2 regions of the Pandoraea morbifera genome follow, and region 1 is predicted to be linked to the other one. Evidence: predicted binding sites of a transcription regulator. Region 1 holds the regulator's gene; the other holds the start of a gene.
The links. The regulator sigma-54, encoded in region 1, starts transcription at its own class of promoters, with help from an activator protein. The targets are predictions, from matches to a motif close to TGGCANGNAANCTGCTTT.
Positions count from the first base shown of each region.

Region 2: a site for sigma-54 is predicted at 1,831-1,848, ahead of PMO31116_RS16360 (acetyl-CoA acetyltransferase). Genes of this name have one in related genera too.

Region 1 is NZ_CABPSD010000002.1:418,327-422,746, reverse strand. It holds gene ptsN (PTS IIA-like nitrogen regulatory protein PtsN) at 1-373, opposite strand, end outside; gene hpf (ribosome hibernation-promoting factor, HPF/YfiA family) at 610-963, opposite strand; gene PMO31116_RS05325 (RNA polymerase factor sigma-54) at 1,100-2,587, opposite strand; gene lptB (LPS export ABC transporter ATP-binding protein) at 2,682-3,452, opposite strand; gene lptA (lipopolysaccharide transport periplasmic protein LptA) at 3,475-4,173, opposite strand; gene lptC (LPS export ABC transporter periplasmic protein LptC) at 4,170-4,420, opposite strand, start outside.
Region 2 is NZ_CABPSD010000009.1:249,803-254,222, forward strand. It holds gene PMO31116_RS16350 (TRAP transporter large permease) at 1-163, opposite strand, end outside; gene PMO31116_RS16355 (TRAP transporter substrate-binding protein) at 179-1,198, opposite strand; gene PMO31116_RS16360 (acetyl-CoA acetyltransferase) at 1,888-3,054, shown strand; gene PMO31116_RS16365 (acyl-CoA synthetase) at 3,238-4,420, shown strand, end outside.

The DNA.
Region 1 (4,420 bases):
AGAGCAACTGGGCAATTTCGGACAGAATCTCGAGATGCTGCTGGGTTGCCTGTTCCGGAACCAGGAGGAAGAAGAGCAGGGAGACGGGCTGGCCGTCGGGGGCTTCGAACGGAATCGGGTCGGCCAGGCGCACGAAGGCGGCCATCGGATGCTTCAGGCCCTTGATCCGGCCGTGCGGAATCGCCACGCCTTCCCCCAGCCCGGTCGAGCCCAGACGCTCGCGCGCAAACAGATTGTCGGTGACAAGCGCGCGCGTGAGCCCGGCATTGCTCTCGAAGAGCAGCCCGGCTTGCTCGAAGACGCGCTTCTTGCTGGTGACGGACAGTCCAAGCAGGATGTTGGACGCAGGTAAGAGTTTGACTAAACGATTCATCTTGTAATACGGGCGAACGCGTAGTCGCCCTCCAACCCCCGATTGACCTCGCATTATAGACCACCCGTCGCTGCGCCCGCGCCAACGCGCGGAACTCGTCGGGACCATACAAAAGGGGCCGTTCAACGGCCCCGCGGTGGGTGATGCCAGACTTATGACAGACGTAGGTTCGCGCGTGAGGTTCCGTGCGGCTTCTCGTCAGTGTCGGTCAATGCGACGACCTCTCCCGGATGGACTTATTGCAGCGGTTCCGCCTCTGGAGGTTGCTGGTGCTTGAGTGCCTCGCGGCCGTGATCCTGAACCTTGTCCTTGTATTGCATTACCTTGCGGTCGAGCATGTCGATCAGCTTGTCGATGGCAGCGTACATATTCTCGTCACACTTCTCGACGAAAATTTCCTTGCCCTTGAGATACACCGTGATGCTGGCGATCTGGCGCCCGGTCTTCTCCTTGGTCTTGTCGACAGAGAGGATCACCTCGGCGCCGATGAGCTGATCGAAGTGCCTCAACACGCGTTCGAGCTTGTTGACGACGAATTCGCGCAGCGACGGCGTGAGTTCGAGATGATGTCCACTGATCTTCAGATTCATAGCTGCTCTCCTTGCTGAAATGCCGAAGTGCAGGCCGCGTCACGAGCGACGCCGGCTGATGAGAGCCATTGGCGTGACGCAATGTCGCACTGCGGCGTAACGCCCCAGCGAGCCAACATGGCGCACCAGGACCGTACTACAAAGATTTGCGCAAGTTGACTGCGGGGATTCGCATGGCCTCGCGGTACTTCGCGACAGTGCGCCGCGCCACCACGAACCCTTGCTCTGCCAGCAGTTCCGCGATACGGCTGTCGGAAAGGGGGCTCTGCGGGTCTTCTGCTCCTATGAGTTGCTTGATGAGTGCGCGGATGGCCGTCGATGACGCTGCGCCGCCCGCTTCCGTGGCCACGTGCGAACCAAAGAAGTACTTGAGCTCGAAAGTCCCGAATGGAGTGAGCATGTACTTACTGGTTGTCACCCGTGAAATCGTGGATTCATGTAAACCCAGCGTATCAGCAATCTCGCGTAAAACCAAGGGCCGCATGCCGATTTCGCCATGCGTGAAGAAGTTCTTCTGTCGCTCGACGATCGCCTGCGCGACACGCAGGATCGTGTCGAACCGTTGCTGGATGTTCTTGATCAGCCATCGGGCTTCCTGGAGCTGCTGCTGCAGATTGCCGGTGCCCGGATCGTTGCGGTTGTTTCGCAGAATTCGCGCGTACATCTCGTTGATGCGCAGTCGCGGCATGACCTCGGGATTGAGTTCGGCGATCCAGTTGCTGCCCTGCTTGCGCACCAGCACGTCGGGCACCACGTAATCGGCCTGCGGCGAGCCATAGGCCGCGCCGGGGAACGGGTCGAGCGAGCGAATCAGGTGATGCGCCGCGCGCAGACTGTCCTCGCTCACGCCGAGCAGGCGACGCAGACGCGTGTAATCGCGTGCGGCGAGCAGTTCCAGGTGATCCGAGACGATGCGTAGCGAGAGCGTGCGCACGCTGCTTGGCGGAAGGCGCTGCAACTGCAGACGCAGGCATTCGGACGGCGTACGCGCGCCCACACCGGCCGGATCGAAGCTCTGCAGCAGCGCGAGCGCCGCGTTGATCTCTTCGGTCTCGAGCGCCAGCTCTTCCGGCATGTCCGCCTGGATTTCGTCGAGCATGGTACCGAGGTAGCCGTCTTCGTCGAGCGATTCGATCAGGAATTCGACGAGCGCGCGATCGCGCGGCCCGGCCTTGGTCAGGCGCAACTGCGCGAGCAGGTGTTCGCGAAGGTTGGGGTGATCGACATGCAACTGCGGACGCGCGTTGTCGTCGTCGTCTGAGGCGCTGCCCGAGCGGGCGAAATCGTTAAGACTCCAATCGCTGCCGCTGTCCTGGTTGCTGTCGTCGAAGCGGGTCTGGCCGTCGAGCTCGCGGGTTTCGTCATGGCCGTTGGCCGACTCGGGGCCTTCGCTGCCGCTGCTCGCCGACGTGCCGCGCTCGTTGCGCAGCGACCCGTCCGTGCCGACACGTACCGAGCCCGCGAGCCAGTCGTCCTCGCGTTCGAGCATCGGGTTCTGGGTGAGGGCGTGCTCGACTTCCTGCTGAAGTTCGAGCGTCGACAGTTGCAACAACCGGATGGATTGCTGCAACTGCGGCGTGAGGGTCAGGTGCTGCGAGGTGCGGAGTTGAAGAGTCGGTTTCATAGCGTGTCTCGCCTTCATTGTAGAGGCTTTGTCACGCCAGCGGAACCGGCCCGGCGCCCTATCGGTGGCAGGGTTTACATGCGAAAAATTTGCTTTACATCCGGAAATTCTCGCCCAGATACACGCGCCGGACGCTCTCGTCGGCCACGATCTGATCGGGGGTGCCTGCGGCGAGCACCGAGCCTTCGCTAATGATGTAGGCGTGATCGCAGATACCGAGCGTTTCCCGCACGTTATGGTCGGTGATCAGGACACCGATGCCCCGATCTTTCAGAAAACGCACGATTCGCTGGATTTCCAGCACGGCGATCGGATCGACGCCGGCAAACGGCTCGTCGAGCAGGATGAAGCGCGGTTGCGTTGCCAGCGCCCGGGCGATTTCCACGCGGCGGCGTTCGCCGCCGGAGAGCGACATGGCCGGATTCTCGCGCAGATGGCTCACCTGGAGCTCGTCGAGCAGGGCTTCGATGCGTCGCTCGATCTCGTCGCGCTTGAGCGGCTTGCCCTGGGCGTCGACCTGTAGTTCGAGCACGGCGCGAATATTGTCCTCGACCGTAAGCTTGCGAAACACCGACGCTTCCTGCGGCAGGTACGAGACCCCCATGCGGGCGCGCTCGTGAATCGGCAATTCGCTGATCAGGTTGCCATCGAGCTGGATTTCGCCGTCGTCGGCGGGCACGAGCCCCACGATCATGTAGAACGAGGTCGTCTTGCCCGCGCCGTTGGGGCCGAGCAATCCCACGACTTCGCCGCTTTTCACGTCCAGCGACACGTCCTTCACGACGGTGCGCGCGCCGTATTGCTTCTTGAGCGAGCGCACGACCAGCGCGCTCGGCTTGCCTGACGGCCCGGCGCCCGGGTTGATGGTCGAGGCGTTGTTGGCAGAATTACTCACGCGGATTCCCGATGCTTTTGGAGGGAGACAGCGGCGGCAGATCGCCCTTGGGGGCTGCGGCCGGCTTGCTGCCCGGGCCGCCGGTCGCGGGTGCGGCGCCCGTCGCATTGCGCGGCGCGAGCGTGGCGCGTACGCGGCCGTTCGGATTGTTGGCGTTGACCTGATCGGCACCGCTGTTCGCGGTATAGACCTCGTTGTACGTGTCGTAAGTGATCACGCTGCCATGGATTTCGTCGAGCACGCGCGTGCCGCCGGCCAGGCGCTTGAGCGTGGCCTGCGTGGTGAGCGTGGCGACTTCCGTCTTGCCGTTGTAGTAGATCGTCTGGCCCCAGCCGTCGATATATTCGTCGAGGCCGTCGCGCTTCTGGCGCATGTAGGCGAGGGGGCCGCCCGGCTTGTAGTAGGCGGTGGCGTACTGGTAGCCCTCGGGATCCTGAGTCACTTCGACGCGATCGGCCTTGAGGAGGATGGTCCCCTTGGTCATCGTCACGTTGCCCGTGAAGATGTTGACCTGCTTGAGGTCGTCGTAGCTCATGTGATCCGACTCGATGTTGAGCGGCTTGTCGCGGTCGGCGCGTTCGGCATGGGCGAGCGGCGACGCCAGGGCGCCGAGCACGGCGAAGGCGGCGGCCAGCGAGCGCAGGGCGCGCAGCGAAAGGGAAGCGGGTCGCGGATTGCGGCGATCGATCATGGGGTCTTGGGGCCCTGTTTGGTCTGGGATGGCGCGCCGGGCGTGGCGGGCGGTGCCGGGGACTTGTTGCCCAGTTCCGCCGGCTGGATCGTGCCGTGCACGTTGCCGAGCAATTGTACGGCGCGCGAGATGTTATTGAAAATCATGCCATCGCCATACATCACGGACATCCCGCGGTACAGCTGGACGGGTTTTTCCGTGCGGACGATGTCTTCGTTCACGAGCACCTGGAAATGTTCCGAGAGTG
Region 2 (4,420 bases), on a different contig from region 1:
ACGTGAGCGGATTGTCGAACCCGTAACGCGAGACCACGCCCGCGAGCAGGATGAGTGTTTCCGCCACCACCAGCAGCACGGCAACCGCCTCGGTGACTTTCATCACCGCGCGGTTGACGTGGCAGAAGAGGCGGGCGAGCGCGTGCGTCGGCTCGGCCGTCATCGTCAACGTTTCCATTTACGCGAGCTTCCCGGTGTACTTTTCCAACATGGACCAAGCCTCATCGCCGAACTTCTTGTGCCATTCGGCATAGAAGCCCGCGCTGCGCAGCTTGTCGCGGAATTGCTCATTGTTGGGCGCATTGAACACGAGGCCCTTCTGCTTGAGCTCGGCCATTACACCGTCGTTGAGCTTGCGCACATCGTCGCGCTGCAACATGGCGGCAGCGTTCACGTTGGCCGTCACGATCGCCTGCAGATCCTTGGGCAGCTTGTCCCACTTCTGCTTGTTGGCGAGGAACCAGAAGCCGTCCCACATGTGATTCGTCATCGACACGTATTTCTGCACTTCGTAGAGCTTGGCCGTGGTCAGCAACGCCAGCGGGTTTTCCTGCGCTTCGACGATGTGCGTTTGCAGGGCCGAATACACTTCGGCGAAGTTGATCGACGTGGGCGAGGCATCGAACGCCTTGAACATCGACGTCCACAGCGGGCTCGTCGGCACGCGGATCTTCAGGCCCTTGAGATCGGCGGGCGAGTTGATCGGACGGCTGCTCGTGGTGATCTGGCGATAGCCGTTCTCCCAGATCTTGTCGAAAGCGAACACCGAGGTTTTGGCGATCTGGCCGCGCACGTGCGCACCGAGGTCGCCGTCCATCGCGGCCCACACCTGGCTGTAGTCCTTGAATGCGAAGCCCACTCCGGAGATCTGTGCCGACGGCACGAGTGTGCCGAGGATCAGCGGCGAGAGCGTGAAGTAGTCGATCGCGCCTGCGCGAATCTGGCTCAGCATGTCGCTGTCGCTGCCGAGCTGGTTGTTCGGATAGATCTGGAAGTCGATGCGGCCCTTCGACTGCTCGGCGATCTTCTGCGCCATCTCCTTGGCGCGGATATTCATCGGGTGGCTGACGGGGAGATTGTTCGCGAACTTCAGCGTGAATTCGGCGGCGTGTGCCTGCGTTTGGTACAACCCCGTCGCGGCGGCTGCCGACGTGGCTGCCACGACCTTGATGAAGTGGCGGCGATCCATGGTGCTCATACTGCATGTCTCCTGTTTATTGGTTTGGTGACCGCATCTGAAGCGCGAGGCGCGCCGGCGTGTTGCCTTGCAGCGCCCCGGCCGGCTCGCATCCTGCGGCGTGCGAGTGGCCTGGCTATCTTACGCAAGTCGAATGCCAGATCGCGCGCCGAGCGGGAAAACCCTTACGTTGTTAAGCATCGGTGAAATCCCTCGCATCGCCAGCCTGCGCCGCCACGCACCATCCCACGTTGTTTCGCCGGCTTTTGCCTGATGGAACGACCGGTGGCGCGGCCGCTTCATACCTCGGGCAATGACGGATCCACTTGCGCGCGCGATGCGTCGCGGTGCGACAGGTGTCGCATCTGTCGCGCAATTTGCGACACCTGTCGCAGGCCGGACATCGTCGCGATGCGACAGGTGTCGCATCGACCGTGCGACACACCCGGCGTGTTGCAGCACAGCAAATTCGCTTCACGCGGGGTGCACTCGAATTCACTTGCCCGGCGGGTGACATGCGCTTTACGCTTGCGTCAATTGCCGGCGCGCCACAAGCGTTGCCGCTGCAAGGAGGACGCAGGGGGCAGGTCGACGCCGCCCGCGCCGCACCGAATGGCGCCCGCATCACGTCAAATCGGGCGGGCGCATTTGTCTGGCATCGAAATTGCTCACCGGAGTCTGGATGACCCCAATTTTCCGGAGAACACTTCATGGTTGCTGCATGCCTTACCGGCTGGGCCCACTCCCAGTTCGGCAAACTCGATAACGTCGATGCCGAAGTTCTGCTGGCCGATGTCGCACAAGCCGCTCTCGACGACGCGGGCCTTGCGCCCGAGCAGATCGACTCGATTCATGTCGGCACCTTCAACGGCGGTTTCCTGTATCAGGACTTTCCGTCTTCGCTCGTCTTCAACCGTATTCCCGGCCTGCGCTTCAAGCCCGCCACGCGTTACGAGAACGCCTGCGCCACGGGTTCGGCGGCGGTTCACGGCGGCTTGCAATCCATCGAGGCCGGCAAGGCGACGCACGTGCTCGTGATCGGCTTCGAGAAGATGACCGAGCTGGCCACGCCGCAAGTCGGCGACGTCCTGCTCAAATGCAGCTATGCGCGGGAAGAGGCGGGCATTCCCGGCGGCTTTGCCGGCGTGTTCGGCACGATCGCGCAAACCTACTTCGAGCGTTACGGCGATCAGTCCGACGCGCTCGCGCGCATCGCGGCAAAGAATCATCGCAATGGCGCGGTGAACCCGTACGCGCACATGCGCCGCGACTTCGGCTACGACTTCTGCCGTAACGTCTCCGAGAAGAATCCTTTCGTGGCCGGTCCGCTCAAGCGCACCGATTGCTCGATGGTCTCCGACGGGGCCGCCGCGCTGGTGATCTCGTCGGCCGACGTCGCACGCACGATGCCCAAGGCCGTGGGCTTTCGCGCGGCCGTACAGGTCAACGATTACCTGCCGCTGTCGCGCCGGGATCCGCTGGCCTTCGAAGGCGGTCAGCATGCCTGGCGTCAGGCGCTGGGCGTGGCGGGCGTGTCGCTGAAGGACTTGTCGCTGGTCGAGACGCACGACTGTTTCACCATTGCCGAACTGATCGAGTACGAAGCGATGGGGCTCGCGAAGCCCGGCCAGGGCGCCAACGTGATCGCCGAAGGCCTGACGGAAAAGAACGGTCTGCTGCCGGTCAATCCCTCGGGCGGTCTCAAGGCCAAGGGACATCCGGTCGGTGCGACGGGCGTGTCGATGCACGTGATGGCGGCCATGCAGCTCACGGGCACCGCCGGCGACATGCAGATCCCGAACGCGAAGCTCGCGGGCGTGTTCAACATGGGCGGCGCGGCCGTGGCCAATTACGTCAGCATTCTCGAGGCGCGATGAGACGTCGCATTGGGACGCCGCGACGCGTCCGGACGGATTGCGTCGCGTTAGCCTGAACCGCATCAAGGCGCATCAAGTTGCATCAAGCCGCATTTGGCGTCATCGAGGCACGCCGGGCCGTTGGGGTGCGCAGAACGTATCAGGCAGGGGCCCGGCGCTGGCCGGGGCCGTCATATTGCAAGACTGAGCCATAAGAAAGTAGAGGAGACGAGCGACATGCTCAAGAAGGTCATGAATCTCGGCCGGCTGCTGGCCGACGTTGCCCGGCGTCACCCGGACGAGCCCGGGGTGATCGTCGGCGACAAGGTCACTACGTGGGCGCAGATCGACGCTCGCGTGAATGCAGCCGTCGACGCGCTGCGCAAGTTGGGCGTGGGCAAGGGCGACAAGTTGCTGGTTCACTCGCGCAACAACCTGCCGATTTTCGAGAGCGCGTGGATCGCGTTTCGGCTCGGCGCCGTGTGGGTGCCGACGAACTTCCGCATTACCGCGCCCGAGGCGGCGTATCTCGGGCAATCGAGCGGTGCGTGCGTCATGATCTACGACGCCGGCTTCGAGGGACACGTCGACGCCGTGCGTGCCGCGTCGCCCGCCCTGCGCCATGTGATTGCGCTGGGCACGCCGCGTCAGGGTGAATTCCATTACGAAACGCTCGTGGCCGAGCATATGGGCGCGGCCGGTTACGAGGCGGAAGTCGAGTACGAGGACCCGTTGTGGTTCTTCTACACATCCGGCACGACCGGACATCCGAAAGCGGGCGTGCTCTCGCACGGGCAGATGGCGTTCGTCGTCACGAACCATCTGGCCGACCTGATGCCTGGCATCACGTATCGCAGCCGCTCGATGGTCGTCGCGCCGCTCTCGCATGGCGCCGGCATTCATGCCATCGTCAACACCGCGCGTGGCGCGGCGAGCGTGCTCCTGGCGGGAGAAAAGATGGACGCGGCGCAGGTGTGGCAGGCGATCGAGCGCCATCGCGTGGACAACATGTTCACGGTGCCCACCATCGTGAAGATGCTGGTCGAGGATCCGGCGGTGGACCAGTACGACCACAGCTCGCTGCGTTTCGTGATCTACGCGGGCGCGCCCATGTATCGCGCCGACCAGAAATACGCGCTGCAGAAGCTGGGGCGCGTGCTGGTGCAGTACTACGGACTGGGCGAGGTGACCGGCAACATCACCGTGTTGCCGCCGTGGCTGCATAGCGAAGACGACGACGCGCCCGATGCACGAGTGGGTACGTGCGGCATGCCGCGCACCGGCATGGAGGTGGCGATTCTCGACGAGCGCGGCGAGCGTCAGCCGCCGTTCGCCTCGGGCGAGATCTGCGTGCGCGGCCCCGCCGTCTTCATGGGCTATCACAACA